Regions from separate parts of the Mesorhizobium sp. P2_H9 genome, predicted to be linked through region 1. Evidence: predicted binding sites of a transcription regulator. Region 1 holds the regulator's gene; each other region holds the start of a gene.
What was found. Region 1 encodes PhoB, which activates phosphate uptake and scavenging genes when phosphate is short. Its sites were predicted from a motif close to TGTCATNNANCTGTCAT; they were not measured.
Positions count from the first base shown of each region.

Region 2: the regulator PhoB is predicted to act here: its motif matches at 1,937-1,953, upstream of AC1DXN_RS28180 (acid phosphatase).
Region 3: the regulator PhoB is predicted to act here: its motif matches at 5,188-5,204, upstream of AC1DXN_RS15070 (DUF1045 domain-containing protein).

Region 1 covers NZ_JBFUFX010000010.1:113,705-123,807, reverse strand. Annotated here, with positions in the region: gene AC1DXN_RS20210 (ROK family protein) at 1-1,163, shown strand, start outside; gene phoB (phosphate regulon transcriptional regulator PhoB) at 1,502-2,191, opposite strand; gene phoU (phosphate signaling complex protein PhoU) at 2,211-2,918, opposite strand; gene pstB (phosphate ABC transporter ATP-binding protein PstB) at 2,960-3,784, opposite strand; gene pstA (phosphate ABC transporter permease PstA) at 3,801-5,117, opposite strand; gene pstC (phosphate ABC transporter permease subunit PstC) at 5,114-6,574, opposite strand; gene AC1DXN_RS20180 (substrate-binding domain-containing protein) at 6,670-7,698, opposite strand; gene AC1DXN_RS20175 (PAS domain-containing protein) at 8,212-10,103, opposite strand, start outside.
Region 2 covers NZ_JBFUFX010000019.1:34,725-44,827, forward strand. Annotated here, with positions in the region: gene AC1DXN_RS28170 (hypothetical protein) at 1-68, shown strand, start outside; partial or broken gene AC1DXN_RS28175 (phosphatidate cytidylyltransferase) at 128-232, shown strand; gene AC1DXN_RS28180 (acid phosphatase) at 253-1,791, opposite strand; gene AC1DXN_RS28185 (cytochrome-c peroxidase) at 1,995-3,266, shown strand; gene AC1DXN_RS28190 (FGGY-family carbohydrate kinase) at 3,280-4,887, opposite strand; gene AC1DXN_RS28195 (SDR family oxidoreductase) at 4,983-5,711, opposite strand; gene AC1DXN_RS28200 (sugar ABC transporter permease) at 5,738-6,997, opposite strand; gene AC1DXN_RS28205 (ATP-binding cassette domain-containing protein) at 6,994-7,827, opposite strand; gene AC1DXN_RS28210 (ABC transporter substrate-binding protein) at 7,907-8,971, opposite strand; gene AC1DXN_RS28215 (cupin domain-containing protein) at 9,234-10,103, opposite strand, start outside.
Region 3 covers NZ_JBFUFX010000007.1:170,072-180,174, forward strand. Annotated here, with positions in the region: gene AC1DXN_RS15045 (bifunctional 5-dehydro-2-deoxygluconokinase/5-dehydro-2-deoxyphosphogluconate aldolase) at 1-891, shown strand, start outside; gene iolD (3D-(3,5/4)-trihydroxycyclohexane-1,2-dione acylhydrolase (decyclizing)) at 926-2,776, shown strand; gene iolE (myo-inosose-2 dehydratase) at 2,860-3,777, shown strand; gene AC1DXN_RS15060 (DUF3329 domain-containing protein) at 3,842-4,054, shown strand; gene iolB (5-deoxy-glucuronate isomerase) at 4,278-5,090, shown strand; gene AC1DXN_RS15070 (DUF1045 domain-containing protein) at 5,244-5,951, shown strand; gene AC1DXN_RS15075 (alpha-D-ribose 1-methylphosphonate 5-triphosphate diphosphatase) at 5,978-7,117, shown strand; gene phnN (phosphonate metabolism protein/1,5-bisphosphokinase (PRPP-forming) PhnN) at 7,114-7,743, shown strand; gene AC1DXN_RS15085 (ABC transporter permease) at 7,752-8,747, opposite strand; gene AC1DXN_RS15090 (sugar ABC transporter ATP-binding protein) at 8,825-10,103, opposite strand, start outside.

The sequences.
Region 1 (10,103 bases):
CGCGGACCGAGATCGCCGCGACCACCGGCCTCAGCCACTCCACCATATCGGCGATCTCGTCGGACCTGATCGAGGAAGGCATCCTGGCCGAGAGCAAGGCCAGCGAGCCGGTTTCGCTGAAACGCGGCCGGCCGCAAGTCGGTCTCGGGCTCAATCCGGAAGCAGCCGCGGTGATGACCGTGGTGCTGTCGCTGAATTTCCTTTCCGTCGCCGTCATCGACTATGCCGGCCAGGTGGTGGCCGAAGAGCAGCGCCGGCTGGACACGCTGACCATGCCGCGCGACGAACTGATCGGCGAATGTGTCGCCATAGTCAGGCGTCGGCTCGAGGATCCCGACCTCGACACCCACAGCGTTGCCCGCATTGCTATGGGCATCCAAGGCATCACCGATTCGCACGCCCGCGCCATGCTGTGGTCGCCGATCACGCCGCAGACCGACATCGCCTTCGCCGACATACTGGAAGGCGAATTCGGCATTCCGGCCACCATGGAAAACGACTGCAACATGATGGCGGTGGCGCTGCAGTGGCGCGATCCGGTCCGCTACCACGACGATTTCATCGCCATCCTTTTGTCGCACGGCATCGGCATGGGACTGGTGCTGAAGGGCGAGCTGTTCACCGGCACCCATTCATCGGGCGGCGAGTTCGGCCACATGATCCATCGCCCGGGCGGGGCGCTGTGCCGCTGCGGGCGGCGCGGCTGCGTCGAGGCCTATGCCGGCAACTACGCCATCTGGCGCAACGCCAGGCAATTGGGCGAGGACGCCGAGCCGGTCGCCGATGTCAGCGACGCCGACATGCGGGCGCTCGCCGTCGCGGCACGCGAGAAAGACGGGCCGGAGCGCGAGGCCTACCGCAAGGCCGGCGAAGCGCTCGGCTTCGGCCTCGGCAGTCTTTTTGCGCTGATCGATCCCGCGCCGGTCGCCATGGTCGGCGTCAGCGCCGCCGCCTTCGACCTGATCGAACCGGCGCTGCGCGAGGCCATCGCCCAGACCGCCGGCGGCCAGCACTCGAAATCGATCTCCTTCGACACCGAACCGAACGAATTGCCGCTGATCCGCGAAGGCTGCGCCATGCGGGCACTGAGCTTCGTCGACCAGGAGATCTTCGCGCCGGGCGGGCAGGCACGGGCTGGCGCTATCGGGAAAGACGTGGCCTGAGGACGACGTCAATCATTGATGCCGCAGATTGTCGCCGACTTTGGAGATTGGCCGAAGCCGTCCCAACGTCGTCATCCCAGGGCGAAGCAGGAGCGAAGCTCCGTCGCGGAGACCCTGGGATCCATGCCGTGAAATCGGTCAAAGAATTCAACGGGGCAGAATTCTGCACAGTAGCAACGCCTTGAGGTCGCGGCATGGATCCTTGGGTCTGCGCCGCGTCGCTACGCTCCTTGCTTCGCCCAAGAATGACGAAGCCATGAGCGGGCTGAGCCAATCATCGACGTGTGAGGTCCGGGAGTGGACGCATTCAACCAATAAACGCTTCCGCGCCGAGGGACCTAGTCTTCGCGGATCGCATAACCGGCGCCCCGAATGGTTCGGATGACATCTGGCATGCGGCCATTGTTGACCGCCTTGCGCAGCCGGCCGACATGCACGTCCACCGTGCGTTCGTCGATATAGATCGTCTCGCCCCAGACATTGTCGAGCAACTGGCTGCGCGAGAACACCCGGCCAGGATGACGCATCATGAACTCAAGCAGGCGGAATTCGGTCGGCCCGAGCCGGATCTCGCTCTTCTTGCGATAAACCCGGTGCGATTCTCGATCGAGCACGATGTCGCCGACCTTGAGCACGCTGGACAGAACTTCCGGCTTGGCGCGGCGCAGCAGCGCCTTGACCCTGGCCATGAATTCCGGCGTCGAGAACGGCTTGACCAGATAGTCGTCGGCGCCGGTCGACAGGCCGCGCACGCGGTCGCTCTCTTCGCCACGCGCGGTCAGCATGATGATCGGCAGCCGCTCGGTTTCGGGCCGCATCCTGAGACGCCGGCACAGCTCGATGCCGGAAACCGCCGGAACCATCCAGTCCAGCACCAGCAGGTCGGGCACGTTTTCCTGCAGGCGGATCTCAGCTTCGTCGCCGCGCGTCACCACCTCGACCTGGTAGCCTTCGGATTCGAGATTGTAGCGGAGGAGCAGGCCTAGCGGCTCCTCGTCCTCCACCACCATGATGCGTGGCGCGATCATCGACTGGTCAGCCTTGTCGTCATGCCGCCGGCGCGGACATCGCCGTCTCGTCCTGCTTCGGACGATTGGCGGGCAGCTGCGTGCCGGTCAAAACATAATACGCATTTTCGGCGATGTTGGTGACATGGTCGCCGATGCGCTCGAGGTTCTTGGCGCAGAACAGGAGGTGCGTGCACGCGGTGATGTTGCGCGGATCTTCCATCATGTAGGTCAAAAGCTCGCGAAACACCGATGTGTATTTGACGTCGATGCGCTCGTCGTCATTCCTGAGCTTGGCGAGCGCGGCCGCATCGGCGGCGGCATATTCCTCGACCACTCCCTGCACCTGGATAAGCACCAGTTGGGCCATCGCATCGATGGAATGCGACAGGTCGCGCGGCGTGACGCTGAGGCCGACGGTGCCGACGCGCTTGGCGATGTTCTTGGCCAGGTCGCCGATGCGTTCGAGGTCGCCAGCCATGCGGATCGAGCCGACCACTGCGCGCAAATCGTTGGCCATCGGCTGGCGCTTGGCGATCAGCGTGATGGCGCGGTCGTCCAGCTCGCGCTGGCGCGCATCCATGATGGCGTCGTCGGAGACGACGCGCTGTGCAAGGGCGTTGTCCGAATTAAGCAGCGCCTTGGTCGAGCCGCTGACCATCGAGCCAGCGAGATCGCCCATGTCGCGGATCAGCTTGCTGATCTGCCCCAGCTCTTCATCGAAAGATGCGACGGTATGTTCACCCATGATCCTAGTCCTCGTGCCTGAAACTTCGCTGCCGGAACCGCTCAGCCGAACCGGCCGGTAATGTAGTCCTGGGTGCGCTTGTCGTCGGGGTTGGTGAACATCTTGTCGGTGGCGCCCTCCTCGACGAGATAGCCGAGATGGAACATCGCCGTGCGCTGCGACACGCGCGCCGCCTGCTGCATCGAGTGGGTGACGATGACGATCGTGTAGTTCTGGCGCAGTTCGTCGATCAGTTCCTCGACACGGGCGGTGGCGATCGGATCGAGCGCCGAGCAGGGCTCGTCCATCAGGATCACCTCGGGCGACACGGCAATGGCGCGGGCGATGCATAGACGCTGCTGCTGGCCGCCGGAAAGGCCGGTGCCGGGTTCCTGCAAGCGGTCCTTGACCTCGTTCCAGATCGCCGCCTTCTTCAGGCTCGACTCGACGATCTGATCCATATCGGCCTTGCGCTTGGCCAGTCCATGGATGCGCGGGCCATAGGCGACGTTCTCGTAGATCGACTTCGGGAACGGATTGGGCTTCTGGAACACCATGCCGACGCGCGCCCTGAGCTCGACGACGTCGATGCTCTTGTCGTAGATATCCTCTTCGTCCAGCGTGATCTTGCCGGTCACCCGCGCCGAGTCGATGGTGTCGTTCATGCGGTTGAGGCAGCGCAGGAAGGTGGACTTGCCGCAACCCGAGGGGCCGATCAGCGCCGTCACCTGATTGAGGCGCACGTCGAGATTGACGTCGAACAACGCCTGCTTCTCGCCGTAGAACACGCCGACCTTGTCGCCGCGCATTTTGATCACTTCGTTCGACTTGGCGTTCATTTTATCGCCCACAGCGTTTTCAAGGGACTGTTCGGTCATGATGTTCATACCAAAATGCCTTTTTCTACCAGCGCCGCTCGAACCGGCGCCGAAGCACGATCGCGGTGATGTTGATGGCCATGAGGAAGACCAGCAGGATGATGATGGCGCCGGACATGCGTTCGACGAAGGCGCGTTCGGCCTCGTTCGCCCACAGGTAGATCTGCACCGGCAGCGCCGTCGCCGGATCGAAAGGTGTCTTCGGATAGTCGGCGACGAAGGCGACCATGCCGATCAAGAGCAGCGGCGCGGTTTCGCCGAGCGCGCGCGCCAGGCCGATGATGGTGCCGGTGAGAATGCCGGGGGCGGCTAGCGGCAGGATATGCTGGAACACCATCTGCATCTTGGAAGCGCCAAGACCAAGCGCTGCTGCGCGGATCGACGGCGGCACGGCGGCGAGCGCCGCACGCGTCGCGATGATGATCGTCGGCAGCGTCATCAGCGTCAGCACCAGGCCGCCGACGAAGGCCGCCGAGCGCGGCATGCCGAGAAAGTTGATGAAGACGGCAAGGCCGAGCAAGCCGAAGACGATCGACGGCACCGCGGCCAGATTGTTGATGTTGACCTCGATCAGGTCGGTGAAGCGGTTCTTCTTGGCGAATTCCTCCAGATAGATGGAGGCGGCGACACCGATCGGCAGCGCCAGCAAGAGCACGATCACCATCATGTAGAGCGAGCCGATGATCGCCACGCCCATGCCGGAGGTTTCAGGGCGGCTGGAGGCGCCGTAAGTGAACAGGCCGGCGTTGAAGTGCTCGGCCATCACGCCGTCCGCCTTCAGCTTGTTCATCCAGGCGATCTGCTGGTCGGAAACCTTGCGGCGCGCTTCCTCGACGCCGAGGTCGATCTGCCCCTTGAAGGCCGAGTCGAGATTGGCGGCAGCCAGGATGTTGACGTCACGCGTCGTGCCGATGACCGACGGATCGGCGGCGACGATGTCGCGCAGCTGGACGCGGGCGCCTTCGGACAGGAAGCCCTTGAGCTGTTTGATAGCCGGCTTGTCGTCGGGAGAAATGCCGAGCTTGGCGATCAGCGCGTTTTCGGCAAGCTTGGGATAATTCGCCTTGATCAGTACATTCGGATCGGTGGCCCGCTTGTTGGAAGGATCGATCACCTTCTCGTCGAAGGAGATCGGCAGTGACACCGTCGTCTGCCAGAAGGCGGTGTAGCCCTTCGAGACAATGGTGACGAGGATGATGGCCAGGAAGGCGAGGCCGACGGAAATCGCCAGCATGCCATAGATGCGGAAGCGGCGTTCGGCGGCATAGCGGGCCTTCAGCCCGATGTCGCGGCGCGGATGAGCGGCGGCCCGGACCATCGTGTCCATGGGAATGTCGGTCATTCGTACTGCTCCCGGTATTTGCGCACGATGTAGAGCGCGACGATATTCATCACCAGCGTCAACGCGAACAGCGTCAGGCCGAGCGCGAAGGCGACCAGCGTCTGCGGCGAATTGAACTCGAGGTCGCCGGTCAGCTGGTTGACGATCTTGACGGTGATGGTCGTCATCGCCTCGAACGGGTTGACGGTGAGATTGGCGGCGACGCCTGCCGCCAGCACGACGATCATCGTCTCGCCGATGGCGCGCGAAGCGGTCAACAGGATGGCGCCGACAATGCCGGGAAGTGCCGCCGGCAGGATGACGCGCTTGATTGTCTCGGAGCGGGTCGCGCCGAGGCCGAGCGAGCCGTCGCGCATGGCGCGCGGCACCGCCGTGATGATGTCATCGGACAGCGAAGACACGACCGGGATCAGCATGACGCCCATGACCAGCCCGGCGGTGAAAATGCTCTGGCCCTGGACGAAGGGCGAGCCGCCCGTCAGCGCCGCGGAGAGATCGCGCAGGAACGGCCCGAGCGTGACCACCGCGAAGATGCCGTAGACGATGGTCGGTATGCCGGCGAGCAGTTCCAGCGCCGGCTTGACCACAGAGCGCAGCCGGGGCGTTGCATATTCGGCCATGTAGACCGCCGACATCAGCCCGATCGGCACCGCGACCACGAGTGCGACCGCCGCGATATAGAGCGTGCCGGCAAGCAGCGGGATCAGGCCGAACTGGCCCTGGCTGCCGCCCGAACCAGCAGCGGAAAAACGCGGATCCCAGACCGTGCCGAAGAAGAAACTCGCCGGCGACACGCTTTCGAAAAAGGTGATCGTCTGGAACAGCATGGAAAGCACGATGCCGACCGTGGTCAGGATGGCGATGGTGGAGGCGGCAAGCAGCCCCCACAGCATCAGCCTCTCGACATTGTTGCGCGCCCTGGCGCGCGGCGCGATCTGCCTCAGCGCATAGAAGGCGCCGGCGATCGACAAGGCGAAGGTGATAATTGCGCCAAACAGGCCGAGCCGGTTCTGCACGGCGTTCGCCTCGACGGCGATCGGGATCATGTAGTCCTGCGTGTCGGTCGCCAGCGCCACGCCCTTGGCGGCGAGCATCGGCTGCAGTTCGGCGAAAGTGGCTGGCAGTGCGGTGTTCGCGTCGAGCTGGCGCAAGCCTTTGGCGAGGCTCTTTACCAGACTGACGTCCAGCGCCTCGCTGGCAACCTTGCTGTCGGCGGTCCGCTCGGGCAAGGCGGCGTGAATGTGACGGTCGAGATAGACCGAAGAGCCGACGTTCCAGACGGCGAGCAGCAAAAGGGCGGGCAGAACGGCGAGCAGGAAGGCCCACCAGCCGTGATAGTGGGCGCGCGAATGCGGCTTCACCGTGCCATTGTCCTGAGCGGAAGCACGCTGCCGGCCGATAAAGAACGCAACCAGGCCTATGGCAACGATAATGGCGAGTACGAGCAAGGACGACATCACCCACCCCAAGGAAAATTCAAAGCGCCGCCGCCATTGCGGCAGGCGACGAAACCAGGGCGCGGACTTGGCCCGCGCCCTGGTTCGGTAGCTGATTACATCGTCTTTCCGGCGGCGAATGCGTCACGCTGGGCCTGACGCTCTGCGTCGGGAGCCGCAACGAGGCCGTATTCGGCGAGCGGGCTTTCCGGGCCGACCATCTGGTCGTCAAGGAAGAACTCGACATATTCCTTGAGCCCGGGAACGACGCCGAGATGCGCCTTCTTCACGTAGAAGAACAGCGGGCGCGACACTGGATACTCGCCGCTGGCGATGGTCGCGGTCGAAGGCACGATGCCCTTGACGGTCGCAACCTTCAGCTTGTCGGCGTTGTTTTCGTAGAAGGCGAGGCCGAACACGCCGACGCCGGTCTTGTTGGAGTCGATGCGAGCGAGCGTCTCGGTATAGTCGCCGTCGATGTCGATAGCCTTGCCGTCCTTGCGGATGGCGATGCAGGTCTTGCCGACTTCCTTGTCGTCGCTGATGCCGGTGGCCTTGATGGCGGCCTTGTCGCAGCCGGCGTCGAGAAGCTTGGTCTCGAACACTTCACGCGTGCCGTGCTTTTCACCCGGAATGTAGGCGGCGATGTCCCAGTCGGGCAGCTTCGGGTTGACCTGGCTCCACTTGGTGTTCGGATTGTCGACCAGCTTGCCGTCGACGACCAGCTTGGCGGCCAGCGCCTTGTAGATGTCGGCGGGAACCAGCGCCCAGTCCGGGCCCTTGATGTCGGTGGCGAAGACGATGCCGTCATAACCGATGCGGACTTCCTGGATTTCCTTCACGCCGGCGTCGGCGCAGGACTTGACCTCGTCCGGCTTGATCGGGCGCGAGGAGTTGGCGATATCGATCGTGTCTTCGCCGACGCCCTTGCAGAATTCCTTGATGCCGGCGCCGCTGCCGCCGGACTCGACCACCGGGGTCTTGAAGTTGGTAAAGGTTTCGCCGAACTGCTCGGCGACAATCTTGGCATAGGGTAGCACGGTCGACGACCCGGCGACCTGGATCTGGTCGCGCGCGGCGGCGAAGCCGGACGACGCGGCCAGCGCAAGCGCCGCGGCCGACGCCGTGAGGAGGAATTTCTTCATGTGGCCTGCTCCTGTTCGGAAGATGGTCTCTCGGCGCCAGTGTCTGTCGGCGCCCGCTGAGGCCAATAGCCCCCGATTATTACAGTCGCATGACAGTTTCGTGTCAGCCCGGTAACGTCGAACGGACGTGCCGAAAGTGGCGGCCGGCCAGCCTTGGCAATATGGCCGCGGTTTGCTGCCGGAATCAGGGACTTGCGCGATTGCGGGCGGCTTGTTCCTCGGTGACAGGCGCCGAGAAAGAAAATCCGGGCGGGAGCGCGTTGCCTGTGGCCAGAGTGTGTCTTGGCCGAGCCATCACCGAAAACAGGGTCCGTTGGGGTAGAATTGACGCTGTTTCTTGCCGGCGGTCGCTTGCTCCCGCCCGTAACCGGAGCGGATTTCCATGCGACCATTGTCCCGGCTGCGGGCTTGTTTTGGTATGGTGCGATCGCACCATAGTGTTTCGCGCAAGGGCGGCGCCGAATCTTCGGCGATCTTTCTCCGCTCCTTGCGAAAGCAGCTGCGACGGCGCGCCTATCCTGCGCTGCGCAGGACCTCCCCGCCGGCGTTGACCCAGCGCTCGACCTTTTCCAGCAAGGCCCTGGGGCTGATCGGCTTGGGCAGATAGTCGTCCATGCCCGCTTCCAGACAACGTTCGCGATCGCCTTTCAGCGCATGAGCTGTGACGCCGACAATCGGGATATGCGTACCCGTCTCCTCTTCCAGCCGGCGAATGGCGGCCGTCGCTTCGAGCCCGCTCATCTCCGGCATCGAGACATCCATCAGGATCATGCGCGGGTTGAGCCTGCCGAAGGCGTCGAGCGCCTTGCGACCGTTGCCGACGATTTCGAAACTGTAACCGGTTTCACCGATGATCTGGGTGAACACCATCTGGTTCACTTCATTGTCCTCGGCAACCAGTATGTCGAGCCTGCGTTCATCGCCGGTGGCCCGGGCGCGGGCACGAACCGGCGGTGGCTGCAGCAAGGCCCGCTCCGAAGCAGCGTGTGGCGGCTTTGCGGATGCTGGTTCGGCAATGCCGCCCGAACCGCTGCGTGCTGCCGGCAGCACGCGACCGTCCGTCGTGTGGTGGTGGTGACGCTGGATTGTCGCGACCAGCGTTTCCAAAAGCACCGAGGACCGCGCCGGCTTGATCAGCTGCGCATCGATGCCGAGATCGCGATAGCTGGTGTTGGCGAGCGATTGGTCGACCGATGTCAGCATGATGATCGGCGTATCGGCGAGGCCGGCGGTGTTGCGCACGATCCGCGCCATTTCGGCGCCGCTCATTCCCGGCATCTGGTAGTCGAGCACGACGCAGTCGACCGGCACCCCATAGGCAGCGGCGGCAACGAGCACCTTCAACCCCTCGGCGCCGCTTTCCGCCGCGCACGCATCGAACGTCCATGACGCCATCTGCTCGCTCAGAATCGACCGGTTGACGGCATTGTCGTCGACGATCAGCACCCGTGCGCCGGTCACGTCGACCGGCATGATCCGCTGCCCGCTCTGTTGCCCGGCCCTGGGCAATGTCACGGTGAACCAGAAGGTCGAGCCCTTGCCTTCGTCGCTTTCCACGCCGATCTCGCCGCCCATCAGCTCGACCAGGCGCGAGGTGATGGCGAGCCCGAGCCCGGTGCCTTCGTGGCGTCTGGTCGACGAGGTATCGACCTGGCTGAATTTTTCGAAGACGAGTTTCAGTTTCTCAGGCGGAATGCCGATGCCGGTATCGGTGACCGAGATGGTGAGCTTTGTTCCCGTCGGCACCTTCTGACCGGTCACGTCGACCAGCACATGGCCTTCGTCGGTGAATTTCACCGCATTGCCGACCAGATTGGTGACGATCTGCCTGATGCGGCCGACATCGCCGATGAACAGGCTCTCCAGGCCGGGCTCGATGCGCACGATGAGCTCGAGGTCCTTCTCCTTGGCGCGCGTCGACACCAGCGTCGCCACATCCTCGATCGCCTCGGGGAGGTTGAAGGGCGCCGGGTCGAGCACCAGCTGGCCGGCGTCGATCTTGGAGAAGTCGAGGATGTCGTTGATGATCGTCAAAAGCGCGTTGCCCGACTTGACGATGATGTCGGTGAACGTCTTCTGCTTCGGATCGAGATCGGATTTGGCCAGAAGTTCGGCCATGCCGAGCACGCCGTTCATCGGCGTGCGGATCTCGTGGCTCATATTGGCCAGGAATTCCGACTTGGCGCGGTCGGCAAGCACGGCGCGCTGCCGTGCCTCCCGCAATTCGGCCTCGCGCAGCTTCAGTTCGGTGATGTCGGTGGTCGATCCGATCAGATAGAGCGAGCCGTCGGACGCGATCATCGCGCCCTTGCGTGCGAATTGGTGGCGCACGCTGCCGTCGGCAAGCGTCACCGTCTCCTCGACCTCCTGCGTCTCGCCGGTGCGCAGCACGGCAAGATCGCCAT
Region 2 (10,103 bases), on a different contig from region 1:
AAAGAAGCAAGGATGGTTTGGCGCCGCTTCCTTCGCTAGATTGCATCACGGCCAAGGTGGCTGAATAAGGTTGGCACAATTTCTCTGGCAACATGATGGGCCGGCCATCAAGTGCGACCAGAGACCGGGCCACCTCATTGACGGTCATGGCGGCATGATGGACCGCGCCGACAGCCTGGTCTTCGCCGCCCCGGTGTTCTTTCACACGGTCCGCTATTTCTGGACCGTGTGAAGCAGATGTGAGCCGCGAAACTAGCGGCTGAGGTCGAGCGCTGCGCTCAGATCACCCATCGGCGGCTGGTCGTTGTTGCGCAGCGCCTTGTCGCGAGCGACGATGCCGGGAAGCACCGGCAGATCGTAACGCGCGGTGATGAAGCGCAGGATCGATGTCGTGTCGTATTGCGTGTGGTCGACGGTTCCGGATTTCGCATAAGGCGAAATGATGAAGGCCGGGACGCGGTTGCCCGGTCCCCAGCGATCCGCCTTCGGCGGCGCGACATGATCCCAGAAGCCGCCGTTTTCGTCATAGGTGACAACGACCAGCATGTGGCCCCATCGCGGGCTTTTCTCCAGATGCGAAACGATGTCGGCGAGATGCTGGTCGCCGCTGCCGACATCGGCATAGCCGCCATGCTCGTTGAGATTGCCCTGCGGCTTGTAGAAGCTCACCGCCGGCAGCTTGCCGTCGTCAATGTCCTTGATGAAGGCGACGCCGTCGAGGCCGCCATCCTTCAGATGCTCGGCACGGGCAGTGGTGCCGGGCGCATAGGCGGCGAAATAGTTATAGGGCTGGTGATGGAACTGGAAGTTCGGCACCGGCGTCGCGTTCTTGCCGTCGAGCGCGGCCTGCCAGGCGCCGGAGTACCAGGCCCAGCCGATACCCCGCAGCGACAGGAGATCGCCGATGGTGATCTCCTGCTGCGGCGGCAACGTGGTCGGCGCCGCCGGATCGGCCAGCGCCTTGTCGCCGCCTTCGGCCGGCTTGTTGGCGCTCGGCTGATAGGGCGGCTGCATGGTGTTGACCGCGTAAAAATCAGGCGTGATGGCGCCGTCATTGACGAATTTCGGCGCGCCTCCGAGCGCCGAGGGCGGCGAGTTGTCGGCGACCTTCAGCGTCTTGCCGTCGGCGTCCACAACCGCGATCTGATCCTTGATCGGGCTGGTGTCGGCGTGCGGATAGACCGGCACGCAAGCGCAGGCCAGCTGGAAATGGTTGATGAAGGAGCCGCCGAAGGCGCCCTGGAAGAAATTGTCGGCCAGCACGTATTTCTTGGCCACCGCCCACATCGGCAGGACGGAGCCGTCATAGTGGCCCATGACGACGCTGCCCGAATCGGCCCAGGCGACGAACTTGTCGTTGCGGCCGCCATTGATCTGCATCTGCTCCTGATAGAAGCGATGCCAGAGGTCGCGGGTAATGACCGAGGTCTTCAAATTGAAGCCGTTGGGATCGTCGATGGCGAAGCTCGCATTGGCCAGATGCGCGGTCTGCGCCTCCGTCACCGGCGGGGTGACACCCTTGCCGGTCAGACCGCCCCAGGCCGGCGGCAATTCGGCCAGCGGCTTGCCGTCGCGGTCGAGCTGGCGAACCTGGTCGGCCGACGCGTTGGAGAGGCCATTGGCGCCGGGGAAGCCGCCATAAAGATTATCGAAGCTGCGGTTCTCGGCATAGATGACGACAACCGTATCGATCTTGTCGTAGCCGGCGGGAGCGGCGCTGGCGATGGTGGTGAAGGAAGCCAGCGCTGAGCCGGCCAGATAAAGCGAATTGAAGAGCTTGAGCCTCGACATGGAAATACCTCATGGCTGGGTGGTGGCTAGAGGGGCAGTGCATGGCCGGGGGGCGACGAACCACAGGCATGCAGGTACTTCGATGCCTTGTCACCTTTGTGACAGTCTCGACCTTTGCGAACACGGTTGCGTGAGCGCGGGGACCGGTCATCAATCCGTTGCAGTGCTTCCTTATTTCCGCAACGAAAATCGGACTGAGCCACATGAACGCTGGACCATGGAAAGACCAGGTGATCGCGATCGTCGCGGCATCGGTGGTTGGCCTCGCCGTGATCGCGCCGGGAGCCACGGCCGAGCCGGATGGCATGCATCCCGGGCCGCTGTCGCGCGCGCAAGCCTTTGCCAGGGCGACGGCCCTGACCGCGCTTGGCCGCAAACTGTTCCTCGATCCGTCGCTGTCGGCCTCGGGCCTGCAATCCTGTTCTTCCTGCCATGATCCAAAGCATGCCTTTGGTCCGGCCTCGGCCACCCCAGTCGAGATGGGCGGACCCAAGATGGATCAGCCGGGACTGCGCGCCGTCCCGTCGCTGCGCTATCTCCAGGCGACGCCTGCCTTCACCGAGCATTTTTACGATTCCGACGACGAAGGCGATGAGAGCGTCGACAATGGTGCGACCGGCGGCCTGACCTGGGATGGCCGCGTCGATCGCGGGCAGGACCAGGCGAAGATCCCGCTGCTGTCGCCCTTCGAAATGGCCAACAAAAATGCCGGCGATGTCACTGCGGCACTGCGCAGAGCCGCCTATGCCGACGACTTCAGGGCGGTCTTCGGCGACCAGGTATTCGACCATCCGGACGATGCTTTCGACGCGGCAGCCGAAGCACTCGGCACGTTCGAGCAGAGTGCCGCCGATTTCTATCCCTATTCCAGCCGCTACGACGACTTCCTCGCCGGCAAAGCGACACTGTCGGCGCAGGAATTGCGCGGGCGCGCTTTGTTCGAGGATGAAGCCAAGGGCAATTGCGCCAGCTGCCACCTCAGCGAGCCGGCCAATGACGGCGAGCCGCCGCAGTTCACCGATTATGGTTTCCTCGGCATCGGCGTGCCGCGCAATCCGGCGCTTCCCGCCAATGCCGATCCGAATTATTTCGATCTCGGCCTGTGCGGCCCGCTGCGCACCGACCTCAAGGGCCGGGCCGCGTATTGCGGCCTGTTCCGCACGCCGACATTGCGCAACGTCGCGCTGCGCAAGAGCTTCTTCCACAATGGTTATTTCCACTCGCTGCGCGACGCTGTCGCCTTCTATGCGAGCCGCGATACCGATCCCGGCCGCTGGTATCCGACGGACGCCGACGGCACGGTTCGCAAGAACGACGATCTGCCCAAAGCTTACTGGCCCAACCTCAACCAGGACCCGCCCTTCGGCAAAAAGCCCGGCGACAGACCGGCGCTGACCGATCCCGAGATCGACGACATCGTCGCCTTTCTCCAAACCCTCATCGACGCCGACCAGCAGGCCGACGCGGCGCGTTGAGTTTCGGATCGGCTCAGCCGCGGATCGCGCGCCCTGCCCGTTGTAGCAGTTCGAAGGCAGTGAAGCGCTTGTCGTGCCAGGCTTTCACTCCGCCGGCCGGACGATAGATCTCGCCGATGCGCGACATGCCGGTCATCGCCGATATCACGTCGGGATAAGTCTTCGCAGCCACCGCGCCCAACATGGCCGATCCCAGCAGTACCGGTTCGGGCGAGGTCGATCCGGCCACGGTCAGTCCTGTGGTGTCGGCCAGCAGTTGACGGACCAGTTCGCTCTGCGCGGCGCCGCCGCTGACGACGATGGTGTCGATGGCTATGTTTTTCCCCGCCATCGCCGCCACGATCTGGCGCACGCCATAGCCCAGACCACACAGGCCGGCGACATAGAGCGCGACCAGGTTCTCGATGGAATTGTCCATGCCGAGACCGGCGATCAGTGCCTTGGCCTCGGGGTCGGCGAAGGGCGAACGGTTGCCGAGGAATTCGGGGACGACGTGCAGGCCGTCAGCCAGACGCGCCGCCTCTGACAGGCCGCCAGACTGGGTTGCCGCTTGCTGGCCAAGCCAGGCGGCAAGGCTGGTGCCCTGCGCCTTGGCCTTTGCTGATGCTTCGGCCGAGGCGGGGTGAAAGGCGATGAGATGGTCGATCGCCGCGCCCGCCGCCGACTGACCACCTTCGTTGAGCCACAGGCCTGGCACCATCGAGGAAAAATACGGACCCCAGACGCCCGGCACGAAGGCGGGCTCGCTGGTGCTGGCCATGGTGCAGGCCGAGGTGCCGAAGACATAGGCCATGCGCGATTGCAGCGTACCGACGTCACCTTTGCCGCCGACGGTGCCGACGCCGCCGGCATGGGCATCGATCAGACCGGCTGCGACCGGCGTTCCCGGCAGCAGGCCGAGTTCGTTGGCAGCGGTTTCGGTCAACCCTTGAGCGAGTGCGGTGCCGCCCTCGACGATTTCGGTGCCGATCCGGGCAAAGCCCTCGTCGGCGAGCGCGCCGAGGCCGATGGCGCGGAAATACGCCTCGTCCCAGCGCCGCTCATGGCCGAGATAGGTCCATTTGCAGATGACGGTGCAGATCGATCGCGCCAGGCTGCCGGTCGAGCGCCAGGTGAGATAGTCGGTCAGGTCGAAGAAATGCTCGGCCGCGGCAAAACTCTCGGGCAGGTTTTCGTGCAGCCACAAAAGCTTGGGCGTCTCCATCTCCGGCGAGATGGTGCCGCCGACATAGTCGAGCACGCGGTGCTTGCCGGCATTGATGCGCTGCGTCTGGTCGAGGGCGCGATGGTCCATCCAGACGATGATGTTGCGCTGGCTGTCGCCCGAGCGGCCAACCGGCAACGGTGCACCGCCCTGCCCGATCACCACCAGTGAACAGGTCGCGTCGAAGCCGATGCCGGCAATATCGCGCGGACCAAGCCCGGACTTCGCAACCGCCTCGCGCACGCTGGCGCAGACCGCGCGCCAGATGTCGTCGCTCGACTGCTCGGCGATCTCGCCCGGCTCGATGAACAGTGCGATGTCGCGCTTGGCCGACTCCAGCATGGCGCCCTCAGCGTCGAACACCCCTGCCCTGGCGCTGCCGGTGCCGACATCGATGCCGAGGAAGTGTGGGGGCATGGGGGAACCTCGAGGAATTGGCGAATAGCGAATAGCGAATAGCGAATAGCGAGCGATAATTTTCCTATTCGCTATTCGCTACTCCCTATTCGCTCCTACAAATCATTGCTCTGCGGCAGGATCACCAGATCCCGGATGGTGATGTTCCTTGGCCGCGTCAGCATGAACAGCACGGCTTCGGCGACCTCGGCGGGTTGCATCAGGCCGCCGGCGGCCAGCTCCTCGTCGAGCTTCTCCTTTGGCCAGTCGCTGATCAGCGCCGTCACCACGGGTCCTGGCGCCACGGCGCCGACGCGCAGGCCGTGCTTGGCGACCTGGCGGCGGACCGTGTGAACGAAGGCCTGCACGGCATGTTTGGAGGCGGTGTAGATCGGCTCCCAGACGACGGGTACGAGCCCGGCGATCGAGCTGGTGACGATGATGTCGCCGGTCTTGCGTTCGACCATGTGCGGCAGCACGGCGTGCACGGAACGGAATACCGCATTGATGTTGAGGTTCAGCATGCGGTCCCAGGCATCGGGATCGCCGCCGAGGATCTCGCCGCCGACATAGGCGCCGGCATTGGCATGGAAGATGTCGAGCTGGCCGGCCTTCTCCAGAATCTCAGGCATCATGGTGGCGACGCTCGACGGCTTCATCAGATCGACCACCACCGGGATCGCCTGCGGCCCAAGCTCCGCGCAAACCTCCTTCAGCCTGTCCTCGGCGCGGTCGACCAACACGACCCGTACGCCGGCGGCGATCAGCGCCCTGGCACATTCGAGCCCAATGCCCGAGGCGGCGCCGGTGATTGCCGCGACTTTTCCACTCAAATCCTGAGCCATTTCGATGGTCTTCCTGTCTACTGGGTTCAGGCTCGGCCGTGGGAAACCCGCGAACGGCGCGCCAGGGAGTCGACGATGACCGCGATCGCCAGAACGGCGCCGGTGATCATGTAGCGAAGCGACGACGACAGGTCGAGCAGCGTCAGCCCGCTGGCGATCGACTGGATGACGATGATGCCGAGCAGCGCCGAATAGGCGCTGCCGCGGCCGCCGAACAGGCTGGTGCCGCCGATGACGGCCGCCGCGATGGCGTTGAGGTTGACGTCGCCGGTGCCGGCCTGCTGGCTGGCCGAGGCAAGGCGTGCGGCCGACAGCACGCCGCCGAGGGCGGCGAACATCGAGCACATCGCAAAGGCGCTGAGATAGATCAGCCGCACCTTGATGCCTGCGCGGCGCGCGGCTTCGCGATTGCCGCCGACGGCGGTCATCGAGCGGCCCCATTTGGTGCGGGTCAGCGCATAGTTCATCGCCACGACCAGGCCGACGAACAGGCCGAACATCCACGGGATGCCGCGTGCCTGGTTGAGATAGGCGACGATCAGCTCCAGCACGATGGTCAAGGCGGCGACCTTTACGATCAGGCCGCTGACCGACGGCGCCGACAGGTTGACGGCGCGGCGGCGGCTGACGGTGCGCAGGCCGGTGATCAGCATGACGATGCCGGGTACCGCCGCCAGTCCGAAAGACACCCATTTGGGCATGACCAGCAGCTGGCCGAAATTCACCAGGTTCGAACCGTAAGGCAGGTTGATCGAACCGGTGGAGCCGAGGATGTAGAGCTGCAGCCCGAGCACCGCGAGCAGGCCGGCCAGCGTCGAGACGAAGCTCGGCATGCCAAGTCGATTGAACAGCAGCGCATAGAGCGAGCCGATCAGCGCGCCGAAGGCGACGGCGGCAAGGATGGCGAGCGCCACCGGCCAGCCCTGGTTGACCCATAGCGTGCCGACAAGCGCCGAGGCAAAGCCGCTGATCGAGCCGACCGAGAGATCGATCTCGCCGACCATCAGCACGCAGACGATGCCGAGCGCAATGACGCCGACGGTCGAGCAGTCGAACAAAAGATTGACGAGATTGCTCGAGGAGACGAACACCGGATTGAGCGTGGTGAACACCGTCCAGATTATCACCAGCCCGACGACCACCGGCAGCGAGCCGAGATCGCCGGAACGCACGCGGTCGAGGAAGGCGCTGATCGTGCCGCCAACGCCTGTCGCATGCTTGACGCGCACGTCGCTGCGGTCGAGCGCTGTAGACGCCGAGGTGTCGTGCTTGGGCTCCGCGCTCATGGCCGCTGCTCCTGCTTGTGCTCTTGCACGGGTTTTTGCTCCAGCCTGCGCCGCTCGGCACGGCGCGACACCGCATTGTTGGAGGCGCCGGTGATGGCGCTGACCAGTTCCTGGTTCGAGGCGTCAGGTTCGAAGACGCCGTTGTTGCGGCCGAGCCTGAGCACGACGATGCGGTCGGCGACAGCGCGCACGTCTTCCATATTGTGGCTGATCATCAGCACACCGAGGCCGCGCTCGCGCACCCGGTCGATCAGGTTCAGCACCTCCGCCGTCTGGGCGACGCCGAGTGCGGCTGTCGGCTCGTCGAGCAGGATGAGTTTCGGCTCAAGCAGCAGCGAGCGGGCAATCGCCACGGTCTGGCGCTGGCCACCGGACAGCGAGGCGACCGCTTCGCGGACGCTCGGAATGCGCGCCGACAATTCGTTGAGCAGCGTCCAGGCGCGGATCTCCATCGCTACCTCATCCAGCCGCAGCGGATTGAGCTCCTTGCCAAGAAAAATGTTGGCGACGACGTCGAGGTTTTCGCACAGCGCCAGGTCCTGGAAGACGGTGGCGATGCCGAGCGTCAGCGCCGCACTGGGGTCGGGCATGGTCACTTGCCGGCCACGGAAATTGATCGTTCCCGAACTCGGTTGGTGGACGCCGGCAAGGATCTTGACCAGCGTCGACTTGCCAGCGCCATTGTCGCCGACCAGCGCCACCACCTCGCCGGCATGCACGTCGAGATCGATATCGGTCAGCGCCGACACGGCGCCGAAATTCTTCGAGATGCCGCGCAGGCTGAGCACCAGCTCGCCTGTGGCAACCGGTCCGTCAGAAATGTCGGTCATGGATGGCAAACCTTTCCGAAAGGCCGGTTGTTTTGACGTCCGGCCGCCGCAAGGGCGGCCGGACCTGATGATAGTGCTATTAGTTGGTGATGCCGAGCTTCTTGCAGCCTTCGACGTAACGATCGACGCAGAGCTCGGCGGCCGTGTTGATCTTCTTGTCGATGATCTCCGCCTTGAGGTTTTCCTGCGTCACCACCGCCGGCGTGAACAGCTGCGAGGGCGTATCGTAGAGCGTCATTTCGGCTTTCGGCGCCTCACCCGACAGCAGCTTGACGGCAACGTTGGCGGCGGCGGCCGCGACGATCTCGCTCGGCTTGGAGATGGTGTTGTACTGGTCGCCGGCGATGATCAGCTGCAGGGCAGCGATGGTCGCATCGTTGCCGGTGACCGGCGGCACTGGATCGACGCCGGCTGCCTTGAAGGCGGCGATAGCGCCGCCACCGGTGCCGTCATTGGCGGCGACGACGCCGAGGATCTTGGTCGAGAAGCGGGTGATCTGGCCGCTCGCCCACTGCTGTGCTTTCGGCGGCGCCCATTCCGGCGTGTCGAACTCGGCCAGGATCGGATAGCCGCTGTTGTCGAGGCTGGAATGGATGCCCTTCTTGATCAGGCCGGCTGCCGCGTCGGTCGGTGAGCCGTTGATCTGCAGCAGGCCACCGCTGGCGGGATCGACCTTCAGCGCCTTCAGGTGCTCGACCAGCGAATCCGCGATCGCCTTGCCGATGCCTTCATTGTTGAAGGAGACGTAGAAATCGGCCGGAGCGGTCGGGATCGGCCGGTCATAGGCGATGACCTTGACGCCCTGGCTCTGCGCCAGCTTGACCAGCGAGGCGGCGGCGGTCGAGTCGACGGGGTCGAGCACGATCGCCTTGGCGCCCTGCGAGATCACCGAGTTGAACTGCTGCTGCTGGCGCGAGGCGTCGGCATCGGCATTCTGGTAGAGCACCTTGCAGCCGGGGCAGAGTTTTTTCATCTCGGCGACGAAGCCGGGATAGTCGTGCTGCTCGTAGCGCGTCGAGGCCTGGTCTGGCATCAAGAAGGCAACCGTGGCGTCGGTGACCTCGGCGGCAAAGGCGGCGGTGCCGCTCAGGAGAGAGAGTGCCAGTGCTGCCGCACCGGTCGATTTCCAAGCAAATCTGGTCATTCGAATGTCTCCGTTTCAAGGAATGGTTTCACGAAAGCCTGGACGCCAAAAATGGCGCGCCGGGCCTTGACTGCAAGTCGAACAGTTGAGAGGATTTTTTGTCCTGAACTCGGCCGAATCCGCCTGGATCACCGCTCTGTTCTGGCTTCATCCTCTTGATATTGCTGGATTTCAAGACAAGCGATCTCCAGCACGGGGCGCCTCCAGCGCACCCCGCGTTTTTTCCTTCTGCAAATGTTCAGGCTCCTCCCGGTCCTCCCTGTTAGGCGGCAATCTCCGCGCTTATGTTTTCCGCCAGCAAGGCCCGAAAGCGCGAAGGCGACATGGCCTTCTGCACCAGGAACTGGCGGTTGAAATTCGAGATGTTGTTGTAGCCGGCGGCGTAGCAGATCTCGGTGATCGACATCTGGTCTTCGCTCATCAGCAGCTGGCAGGCGAGATTGATGCGCAGTCGGTTGACGTACTGGACCAGCGCCATGCCGGTGTGGCGGCGGAAGCTGCGCGAAAAGGCGCTGGGGCTGCGGCCGGCAATGGCGGCAAGGTCACTTTCGCTGAACGGCTCGGTCAGATGCGCATTGATGTAGGCAAGCGCCTTGTTGACGCCGGCCGACATGAAGCCGGAGGGGTCGGGCAGATAGTTGGCGCTGGTCAGCGGCCGCACGTCGGCGGCGCGGCTGAGGATATCGACCAGCGTCATGAACAGCGCGATGCGGCGCACGCCTTGCGCCTCGACCAGTTCGGCCAGCACCGGCCCGGCAAGCTCGGCCGTGGCAGCCGAGAACAGCGCGCCGCGACGGCTGAGTTCGAGAATGCCGGTGCAACCGGCGAGTTCGGGAAGTGCGGTGGTGGCGTCGGCGACGAACTCTTGCGAGAACTGGACGACGCGGCCGCGCAGCGGCACCACGGCGCCGGCAGGCACGTCGCTCACCCAATTGTGCGGCAGGTTGGGACCGGTCAGCACGAGGTTGCCGGGCTCGAATTCGCCGATGAAGTCGCCGACGAAATAGCGGCCTGTGGTGGCGACGACATGGTGGATTTCGTATTCGGGATGGAAGTGCCAGCGCACGGTGTGGAAGGGGTAGCCGTGGGCCCACGCCTTGAACGACTCGCCACGTCTGATCTGGACAACTTC
Region 3 (10,103 bases), on a different contig from region 1:
GAGGCGATCAACCACATCCATTGGGCGACGACGCGCCGCCGCGACATTCCCTCGCTGATGGCGCTGGCCTGCGACCACCGTATCCAGCTCGACGATGTCGCCGCCAAGGCCGGCGCCGACCCATCGCGCATCCAGGATTTCAAGGTGCTGACCGTAAAGGCCGCCGCCAAGGTCGCCGCCGGCCGCGCCGGCTACGGCATGCTGCTCGACGAGAAATACGGCCGCGACGCGATGTTCGAATTCGCCCGCCATCCCTTCGCCTGGCTTGGCCGCCCGGTCGAATTGCCGGGCTCGCGGCCGCTGCGCTTCGAATTCTCGCAGGATATCGGCTCGCAACTGGTCGAATGGCCGGTCGACCACTGCATCAAATGCCTGTGCTTCTACCACCCCGACGATCCTGCGGCGCTGAAGGAAGAGCAGCAGCAGAGGCTGCGCGCTCTGTTCGAGGCCGCGCGCAAGGTCGGCCGTGAATTGCTGATCGAGATCATCGCCGGCAAGCATGGCAAGCTCGACGACACGACGATCCCGCGCGCGCTGGAGGAACTCTATGCGCTCGGCATCAAGCCCGACTGGTGGAAGCTCGAACCGCAGGCATCCGCCGGCGCCTGGGCCAGGATCGAAGCGGTGATCCTGAAGCACGACCCATGGTGCCGCGGCGTCGTGCTGCTTGGCCTGGAAGCGCCGCAGGACGAGCTGGAAGCGGCTTTTGCCGCCACTTCCAAGGCGCCCATCGTCAAGGGTTTCGCCGTCGGTCGCACCATCTTCATCAACGCCGCCGAACAATGGCTGGCGGGCAAGATGACGGATGACGAGGCGGTGGCCGACATGGCGTCGCGCTTCGAGAAGCTGACCGAGGCGTGGCTAGCCGCGCGCGGCCGCAAAGCGGCATAACAAGGCGCAGCATAGGACTGCGGAGGAAAACAAAATGACCAAGACAATCCGCCTCACGATGGCGCAGGCGCTGACCCGCTTTCTCAGCCGGCAGATGACCGAGATCGACGGCACGAAAGTGCCGATCTTTGGCGGTGTCTGGGCGATCTTCGGCCATGGCAATGTCGCCGGCATCGGCGAGGCGCTCTATCAGGTGCGCGACGAACTGCCGACCTTCCGCGCCCACAATGAACAGGCGATGGCGCATGCGGCGATCGCCTATGGCAAGGCCAATTTCCGCCGCCGCTTCATGGCCGCGACCTCTTCGATCGGCCCCGGCGCGCTCAACATGGTGACGGCCGCAGCGCTCGCACACGTAAACAGGTTGCCCGTCCTGTTTCTGCCTGGCGATGTCTTCGCCAACCGCATTCCCGATCCGGTCCTGCAGCAGGCAGAGGATTTTTCCGATGGCACGGCGACGGTCAATGACTGCTTCCGCCCGGTGTCGCGCTATTTCGACCGCATCACCAGGCCGGAGCAGATCATCCCGGCACTCGCCAGGACCATGCAGGTGCTGACCGATCCCGCCGAATGTGGACCGGTGACATTGTCGCTTTGCCAGGACGTGCAGGCCGAGGCCTATGATTATCCCGAAAGTTTCTTTGCCGAACGCGTCTGGCACCAGCGCCGTATACGTCCGGACCGCCATGAGTTGGCTGCCGCAGTGGCGGCGCTCAAAGGCGCGAAAAAGCCGCTGGTGATCGCCGGCGGCGGCGTGCTGTATTCGCAGGCTTCCGCTGAACTGGCCAAGCTGGTGCAGGGCGCCGGCATTCCGGTCTGCGAGACGCAAGGCGGCAAATCCTCGCTGCCCGACGATCATCCGCTCAACATGGCGGCGGTCGGCGTCACCGGCACTTCGGCCGCCAACCGGCTGGCCGAGGAAGCCGATGTGGTGCTGGCGGTCGGCACAAGGCTGCAGGATTTCACCACCGGTTCGTGGTCGCTGTTCAAGAATTCCGGCAAGACCATCATCGGCCTCAACGTCCAGCCTTTCGATGCCGGCAAGCATCGCGCGCTGCCGCTGGTCGCCGATGCGGCCGAAGGCCTCGCCGAACTTGGTGCAGCACTGAAGGGATGGAAGGCGCCCGCCGCCTGGACCGACAATGCGGGCAAGGGCAAGAAGGACTGGCAGGCCGATGCCGGCAAGGTGACGGCGTCGACCAACGCCGCCTATCCGTCCGACGCGCAGGTGATCGGCGCCGTACAGCGCGCCATGGGTTCCGGCGTGACGTTGCTGCATGCCGCCGGCGGTCTGCCCGGCGAATTGCACAAGCTCTGGCAGGCCGGTGCGCCCGGCTCCTACCACGCCGAATACGGCTTCTCGACCATGGGCTACGAGATCGCCGGCGGGCTCGGCGTCAAGATGGCCAAGCCCGACGAAGAGGTCGTCGTCATGATCGGCGACGGCTCCTATCTGATGCTCAATTCCGAGATCGCCACCTCGGTGATGCTTGGCCTGAAACTCACCATCGTGCTGCTCGACAACAGGGGCTATGGCTGCATCAACCGGCTGCAAATGGCGACCGGCGGCGCCAACTTCAACAACCTGTTGAAGGACTCGCGCCACGAGGTCCTGCCCGATGTCGACTTCGCGGCGCACGCGGCAAGCCTTGGCGCCATTGCCGAAAAAGTGCCGTCGATCGCCGGGCTGGAAAACGCCTTGCAAAAGGCAAAGAAGAACACGCGTACCACGGTGCTGGTCATCGACACCGATCCGCTGGTTTCGACCGATGCCGGCGGCACATGGTGGGACGTCGCCGTGCCCGAGGTCAGCACGCGCAGCCAGGTCAATGCGGCGCGCAAGGCCTATGACGAAAAGCGGCAGATGCAGACCATTGGCGATTGACGCTAGCTCCCTTCTCCCCGGCAGGCGGGTGAGGGGCAGCGCCGGCGGCAGAAGAATGAATTGTTTCGAACTGGAGTGACGACTTGAAAGCCAAACTGGGCATGTCCCCCATTGCGTGGTGGAACGACGATCTTGCGGAACTCAGCGATGACGTGTCGCTGGAGGAGTGTTTGCGCCAGTCGCGTTCGGCCGGCTTCACCGGCATGGAAATGGGCCGGCGTTTTCCCAATGACCCCAAGATCATGCTGCCGATCCTGAGGAAGGCCGACGTGACGCTGTGCGGCGGCTGGTTCTCCGGCACGCTGGTCGACGAGGACATGGGCAAGAACAAGGATCGCATCCAGCCGATGATCGACCTGTTCAAGGCGGTCAACGCGCCTTGCATCGTCTATGGCGAGGTCGGCCGCTCCATCCAGGGCGACCGCTCGAAGCCGCTGGCCACCAAGCCGAAGCTGTCGGACGACGAGATGAAGGCCTACGCCGGGCGCCTGACCGAATTCGGCGAATGGTGCGCCGAACAAGGCATGCCGCTGTCCTATCACCATCATATGGCGGCAGTGGTCGAGACCGAGCCGGAGCTCGATGCCTTCATGCGCTATTCCGGCGAAGGCATTCCGCTGCTCCTCGATGCCGGTCACCTGGCCTTTGCCGGCGGTGATGTGTTGCGCGCCATCGACAACCATCACCGGCGCATCAGCCATGTGCATGTGAAGGACGTGCGCATGGGCGTGATCGACAAGCTCGATCGCAGCAAGCAATCGTTCCTCGATGCCGTCGCGCTTGGTGCCTTCACCGTGCCGAGCGACGGTTCGCTCGACTTTGGCGCCATCGTGCAAAAGCTGGCGGACCATGGCTATGAAGGCTGGTTCGTGGTCGAGGCCGAGCAGGATCCGAAGAAGAATCCACCGCTGAAGATGGCGCAGGTCGGCTACGCCGAATTGATGCGGGTGATGACCGCCGCCGGCTACACGGTCGAAACGCAAGGTTTCCCCAACGCATGAATGCTGGATTTGCCGTGACGGGCAGCCTATCTGATGGCCAGTTGCTGAAACCCGGATTGGCCCGATGAAAGACTATGAGCACCCGTTTTTCCGGCCGCTGTGGCGGCGCGTTGCCATCGTCGTGGTCTGCCTCGCCTGGTCGGGGATCGAATTTGCCACCGGCACGCCGTTCTGGGGCGTGCTCGCCCTTGGTTTCGCCGGCTACGCGGTCTGGCAGTTCTTCTACCTCTACAAGCCGGTCGATGAGGACAAGCCTCCGGTCGAGCCAAAGGTATAGAGCGGTCAATGGCGCAGAGGTTTTTGTGGATCGGATACGGCGTGCGTGGTGGCTCGCCGACGTTGGCGATTGGCAGGAACGCTCTTCACTTCGTCATCCTAGGGTCTCCGCGACGGAGCTTCGCTCCTGCTTCGCCCTAGGATGACGAAGTTGAGAGGGCCCCGGCTAATCTCCGAAGTTTGTTCACGGGACCGCAAGCAGGGCTGAAATTAGGGAGACAAAAATGTCGAAACTGCTCGTCAAAGCCAACAAGGGTCATGGCCGCGTTGCCCATGTCACGCCTAACAGCGCCGGCTGGACCTATGTCGGCTTCGACCTGCATCGGCTGAAACCCGGCGAGACGGCATCCGGGCAAACCGCGGACCGTGAAATCTGCCTGGTGTTCGTCACCGGCAAGGGCAAAACCAGCGCCGCCGGCAACGAGCTCGGTCTGCTCGGCGAGCGCATGTCGCCCTTCGAAGGCAAGCCGTGGTCGGTTTATGTGCCCGCGGGCTCCGACTGGTCGGTGACCGCGGACACCGAACTCGAACTCGCCGTCTGCTCGGCGCCTAGCCTTGGCGGCGGCCTGCCGGTCCGTGTCATCGCGCCCGACGATCTCGGCCAGGAGATCCGCGGCAAGGGCACCAACACGCGCTACGTCACCAACATCCTGCCGGAGGGCAAGCCGGCCGATTCGCTGCTGGTGGTCGAGGTCATCACGCCCGGCGGCCATACATCGAGCTACCCGCCGCACAAGCACGACCAGGACAATCTGCCGGCCGAGTCCTATCTCGAGGAAACCTACTACCACCGCCTCAACCCGCCGCAGGGCTTTGCCTTCCAGCGCGTCTACACCGATGCCGACAAGAATGGCGCGCGCGCGCTGGATGAGGCGATGGCGATCGAGGACGGCGATGTCGTGCTGGTGCCCGAGGGCTACCATCCTTGTGCCGCCTGCCACGGCTATGATCTCTATTATCTCAACGTCATGGCCGGGCCGAAGCGGACGTGGAAATTCCACAACGCGCCCGAGCACGAATGGCTGATGAAGGCCTGATCGGTCCCGCCTTTTCGGCTGAAGCTGTTGGTCCAGCTTGGAAAAATCGTCGGCTAAGGACCTTCAGGGTCGATTTGCCATCGAAAACCCTTCAAAGCTTCGTCAATCCGTCATGGAAATCGCCTATGGCAGCGGAGCTGACGAGGACTTCTTATGCGCTATGCCATCTATTTCACCCCCCGGCAGGACGAACCGCTGGCGCGGATCGCCGCCAACTGGCTCGGCCGCGATCCGTTTGGTGCGGCGACAAGGCCTGTCGAGGCCGTTGCCGAGCTGTCGGCGGCGGAAGTCGCCTTCCACACGGCGTCGGCCCGCCGCTACGGTTTTCATGCGACGCTGAAGGCGCCGTTCCGGCTGGCTGCGAACGAGACGGAAGCCTCGCTTCGCGCCGGGTTGGATGCCTTTGCCGAAGCGACGCCTGTGGTGACCATCCCGCGCCTGGTCGTCAGCCAGATCGACAGCTTCTTTGCACTGGTGCCGGAAGGACCGCTGCCGGCGCTCAACCGCTTCGCCGATGACGTCGTGCTCGGCTTCGACCGTTTTCGCGCGCCGCTGACCGAAGCGGAAATCGAACGCCGCAGCCCCGATTCGCTGAAACCGGCCGAGTTCCGCAATCTCTGCCAGTGGGGCTACCCCTATGTCTTCGAGACCTTTCGGTTCCACATGACCCTGTCCGGCCGCGCCGGGTCACAGGAAAGCCCCCGTTTGCGCGCAGCAATCGACAGCCTGTTCGCGCAGGTGCTGCAACAGCCGGTGCCGGTCGACGCGCTGACGCTGTTTGTCGAAACCGAACCCGGCGCCCCGTTCATGGTGCTTTCCCATCACGCACTCGGGCGCCGCGCCGCCAGAAAAACTGCCTGACGCTGAACCAGCAAGGACTGCCTGCAATGACCGCCGAGACCGTACTGAACAATGCCCGCATCGTCCTTGCCGACGAGATCGTCGAAGGCTCGATCGTGCTGCGCGACGGTTTCATCGCCGGCATCGAGGCCGGCACCGGCAGAACCGGCGAGGACATGGGCGGCGACTACATCATCCCGGGTCTGGTCGAGCTGCACACCGATCACCTCGAAGGCCACTACGCGCCACGGCCCAAGGTGCGCTGGAATCCGATCGCCGCAGTGCTCGCTCATGACGCGCAGGTTGCGACGGCCGGCATCACCACGGTGCTCGATGCCTTGCGCGTCGGCATGGACGAGGATGCCGACCTGACATCCCTAGACATCCGCAGGCTGGCTGACGCCATCGAGGACAGCGTGCAGCAGGACCGGCTGCGGGCCGACCATTTCATCCATTTGCGCTGCGAGGTTTCGGCACCCGATTGCCTTGCCGCCTTCGCCAATTTCGACGGCGACGAACGGGTCAAACTGGCGTCGCTGATGGACCATGCGCCCGGCCAGCGCCAGTTCGTCAATCTCGAAACATATGCGTACTACTACCAGCGCAAGCTGAAGCTGACCGATCGCGACTTCAAGCTGTTCTGCGAAAAGCGGATGGCTGAATCGGAGCGGAATTCGGCCCCCAACCGCGCGGTGATCGCCGCTGCCTGCCATCAGCGCGGCATCGTTCTGGCCAGCCATGACGACGCCACGGCAGGCCATGTCGACGAGGCGATCGAGCAAGGTGTGCGCGTCGCCGAATTTCCGACCACGGAAGAAGCCGCAAGGGCCTCGAAGGACGCCGGCCTCGGCGTGCTGATGGGCGCGCCAAACGTCATGCGCGGCTCCTCGCATTCGGGCAATGTCTCGGCCCGCACGCTGGCGGGTGAAGGCCTGCTCGACATATTGTCGTCCGACTACATCCCTTTCAGCCTGATCCAGTCCGCCTTCTTCCTCGGCGACGTGGTCGAGGGAATTTCCCTGCCGCAGGCGGTGGCGATGGTCTCGAAGAACCCGGCCGATGCGGTCGGTCTCACCGATCGCGGCGTCATCGAACAAGGCCGGCGCGCCGATCTGGTTCGTGTCCGCGTCGATGACCACGTGCCCGTTGTCCGCACCGTCTGGCGCCAGGGACGCCGGGTCGCATGATGGTGTCGGCGTTGATCGAACGCGAGTTGTCCGCCGAGACGTTTCCGATCCGTGACGGTGTCTTCGTCGCCGTCGTCGGCCCAAGCGGCGCAGGCAAAGACACGGTGATCGGCTACGCCCGCACGCGCTTCACCGACGAGACAAGGCTGGAGTTCGTGCGCCGGGTCATCACCAGGCCTTGCGACATCACCAGCGAAGATCACGACACGCTGGCCGACGCCGCCTTTGTCGAGGCCGAAGCCGACGGCTCCTTCGCCGTCTCCTGGGAAGCGCATGGCCTGCGCTACGGCATCCCGGTCGATGTCGACTGGTCGGTCGCCAATGGCCGTGTCGCCATTGCCAATGTATCGCGCGCGATCATCCCGGTCTTGCGCGAACGCTATGCCAATCTGGCCATCGTCGAGATCACCGCCACGCCGGAGGTGCTGGCCGAGCGGCTGGCCATGCGCGGCCGCGAGTCGCGCGGCGAAGTGCTGGCGCGGCTGGCGCGCAGCGCCAATGTGACCTTGTCGGGACCTGGCGTCACCTCGATCGACAACAGCGGCCCGCGCGAAGCGGCCGGCGAACGTTTCACTGAGGTGCTGCGCAAGGCGATGGCGTTTTCCGATATGTCGGGGATGATCTAGTCAGATCACTACTCCGCCGCCGCACCGGCCACGCTTTTGCGTGTCGCGTCCATCATCAGCCGCCGCGCCCGGAACACGCCCCATTGCTGGTCGACCAGCACACCGATCAGGATAACCCCGCCCATCACCGCGAAGTTGAGCGAGGAGGGGATGCCGAGCAGATTGACGAGGTTCTGCAGCTCCTGCAGCAGCACCGTGCCGAGGATCACGCCGATCAGCGAGCCTTCGCCGCCGCGCAGCGAGAAGCCGCCAAGCACGGCCGCCGCAATGGCGTAGAGCTCGTAGAACTGGCCGTGGCTGGCCGGCGAGATCGAGCGCGTGTACATGGCGAAATAGACCGCCGACAGCGCCGTCAGAACGCCGCAGATCACATAGGCGGCCATGACGACGCGCCCCGTTCTAATGCCGGAATATTTTGCCGCCTCCTCGTTCTTGCCGATGGCGTAGAGGTAGCGGCCGAACACAGAGCGGTGCAGCACCACCCACATGACGATGGCGATGACGATCAGCGCGATGAAGCTGTTCGGCACGCCCCAACTGCGCCCCGCCGTCAGGAATTCGAGCTCCGGGAAATTCTGCCCGAAGCCGAAGCCCGCGGTGCCGTCGGCGGTGTAGAAGCGCGCCACGCCGCGATAGATCAGCAAACCGCACAGCGTCACCACGAAGGGCTGCAATTTCAGCCGCGTGATCAGCCAGCCATGCACCAGGCCGATGATGGCGCCGAGCACCAGGATCAGCGGCAGCGCGATCGGCCATCCCAAACCGCGCACGGCGATGAAGTCGATAAACAGCGTACCGAGCAGCGCCACCACCGATCCCACGGACAATTCGATGCCGCCGGTGATGATGACGAAGGCCTGGCCGATCGACAGGATGCCGAACAGGCCGATGAGGTTCGAGGTGTTGGCAAGGTTGATCGGCAACAGGAAGCGCGGATTGATGATCGCCACCACCGCTCCGACCACCAGGATCAAAATCAGCAGGCCGAGATCTTTCTTGCTCATCGTCTTCTCCCCAATGCCCGCTTGAGCAGGTTCTGCAAAACTGTTCCGCCGTTTTGCGACGGCGGCAAAAACAAGACCTAGTTCGGCTTCTTGCCGACAGCCAGCAACAGCACGTTTTCCTGGCTGAAGTGTTCCTTGTCGAGAATGCCGGAGATCTGGCCCTCATGCATGACGGCGATGCGGTCCGAAACGCCGATCACCTCTTCCATGTCGCTGGAGATCATCAGCACCGCGACGCCGGCATCGGCCAGCGCCCGCATCAGCCCGTAAATCTCCGCCTTGGCGCCAATGTCGATGCCGCGCGTCGGCTCGTCCAGGATCATTACCTTGGGGTCCATCGCCAGCCATTTGCCCAGCACCACCTTTTGCTGGTTGCCGCCCGAGAGCGTGCCGGTGCGCGTCTGCACCGACGGCGCCTTGATGCCGAGATTGGTCTTCTGCTTCTCGGCCGTGGCGGCCTCGGTGCTGGCGGAAACCAGGGAACGCCTGGCATGCGCCGGCAAATTCGGCAGCGAAATATTCTGAGCGATCGAGAGATCAAGCAGGATGCCGGTCAGTTTGCGGTCTTCCGGCACCAGGAAGATGCCGCTGGCCACCGCGTCGGCGGCCGAACCCAGGACCAGGCTTTTGCCGTCGAGCTGCAAGGTGCCGCCAAAGCTCTTGTCGATGCCGAACAGCACGCGCGCCAGTTCGGTGCGGCCGGAGCCGACCAGTCCGGCCAGGCCGAGGATCTCGCCGTGCCTGACGTCGAGGTCGACCGGACGGTCGGGATAGGCGCCGGTGCGGATGGCCTTGGCCGACAGCGCGACGCTGCCTGGCGCGCGCGCCGCTTCGGCGGCCTTCTCGCGCTCCTTCAGCATGCGGCCGATCATCAGCTTGACCATCTGGTCGTGATTGATCGAGCTTTTCGGCAAGGTGCCGGCAAGCAGGCCGTCCCTGAGCACGACGACGCGGTCGGCGACCCGCTCGACCTCGTGCAGGCGGTGCGAGATGAAGATGACGCTGATGCCGTCGGCCTTCAGCGCGGCGATGACATCGAGCAATTTGTCGGTCTCGGCGAGCGGCAGACTCGACGTCGGTTCGTCCAGGATCACCAGCCGCGCCTTGATCGACAGCGCCTTGGCGATTTCGACCATCTGCTGCTGCGCCAGCGACAGCGACGAAACCGGTGTGTCGGCCGAGAAGTTGGCACCCACCCGCTTCAGCAACGGCGCCACCATGGAGCGCAGTTTTACCCGGTCGACCAGCCTGAGCGGGCCGCCGCGCAACGGCTCGCGGCCGAAAAAGATATTGGCGGCGACGTCGAGGTTTTCGAACAGGTTGAGTTCCTGGTGGACGAAGGCGATGCCCGAACCG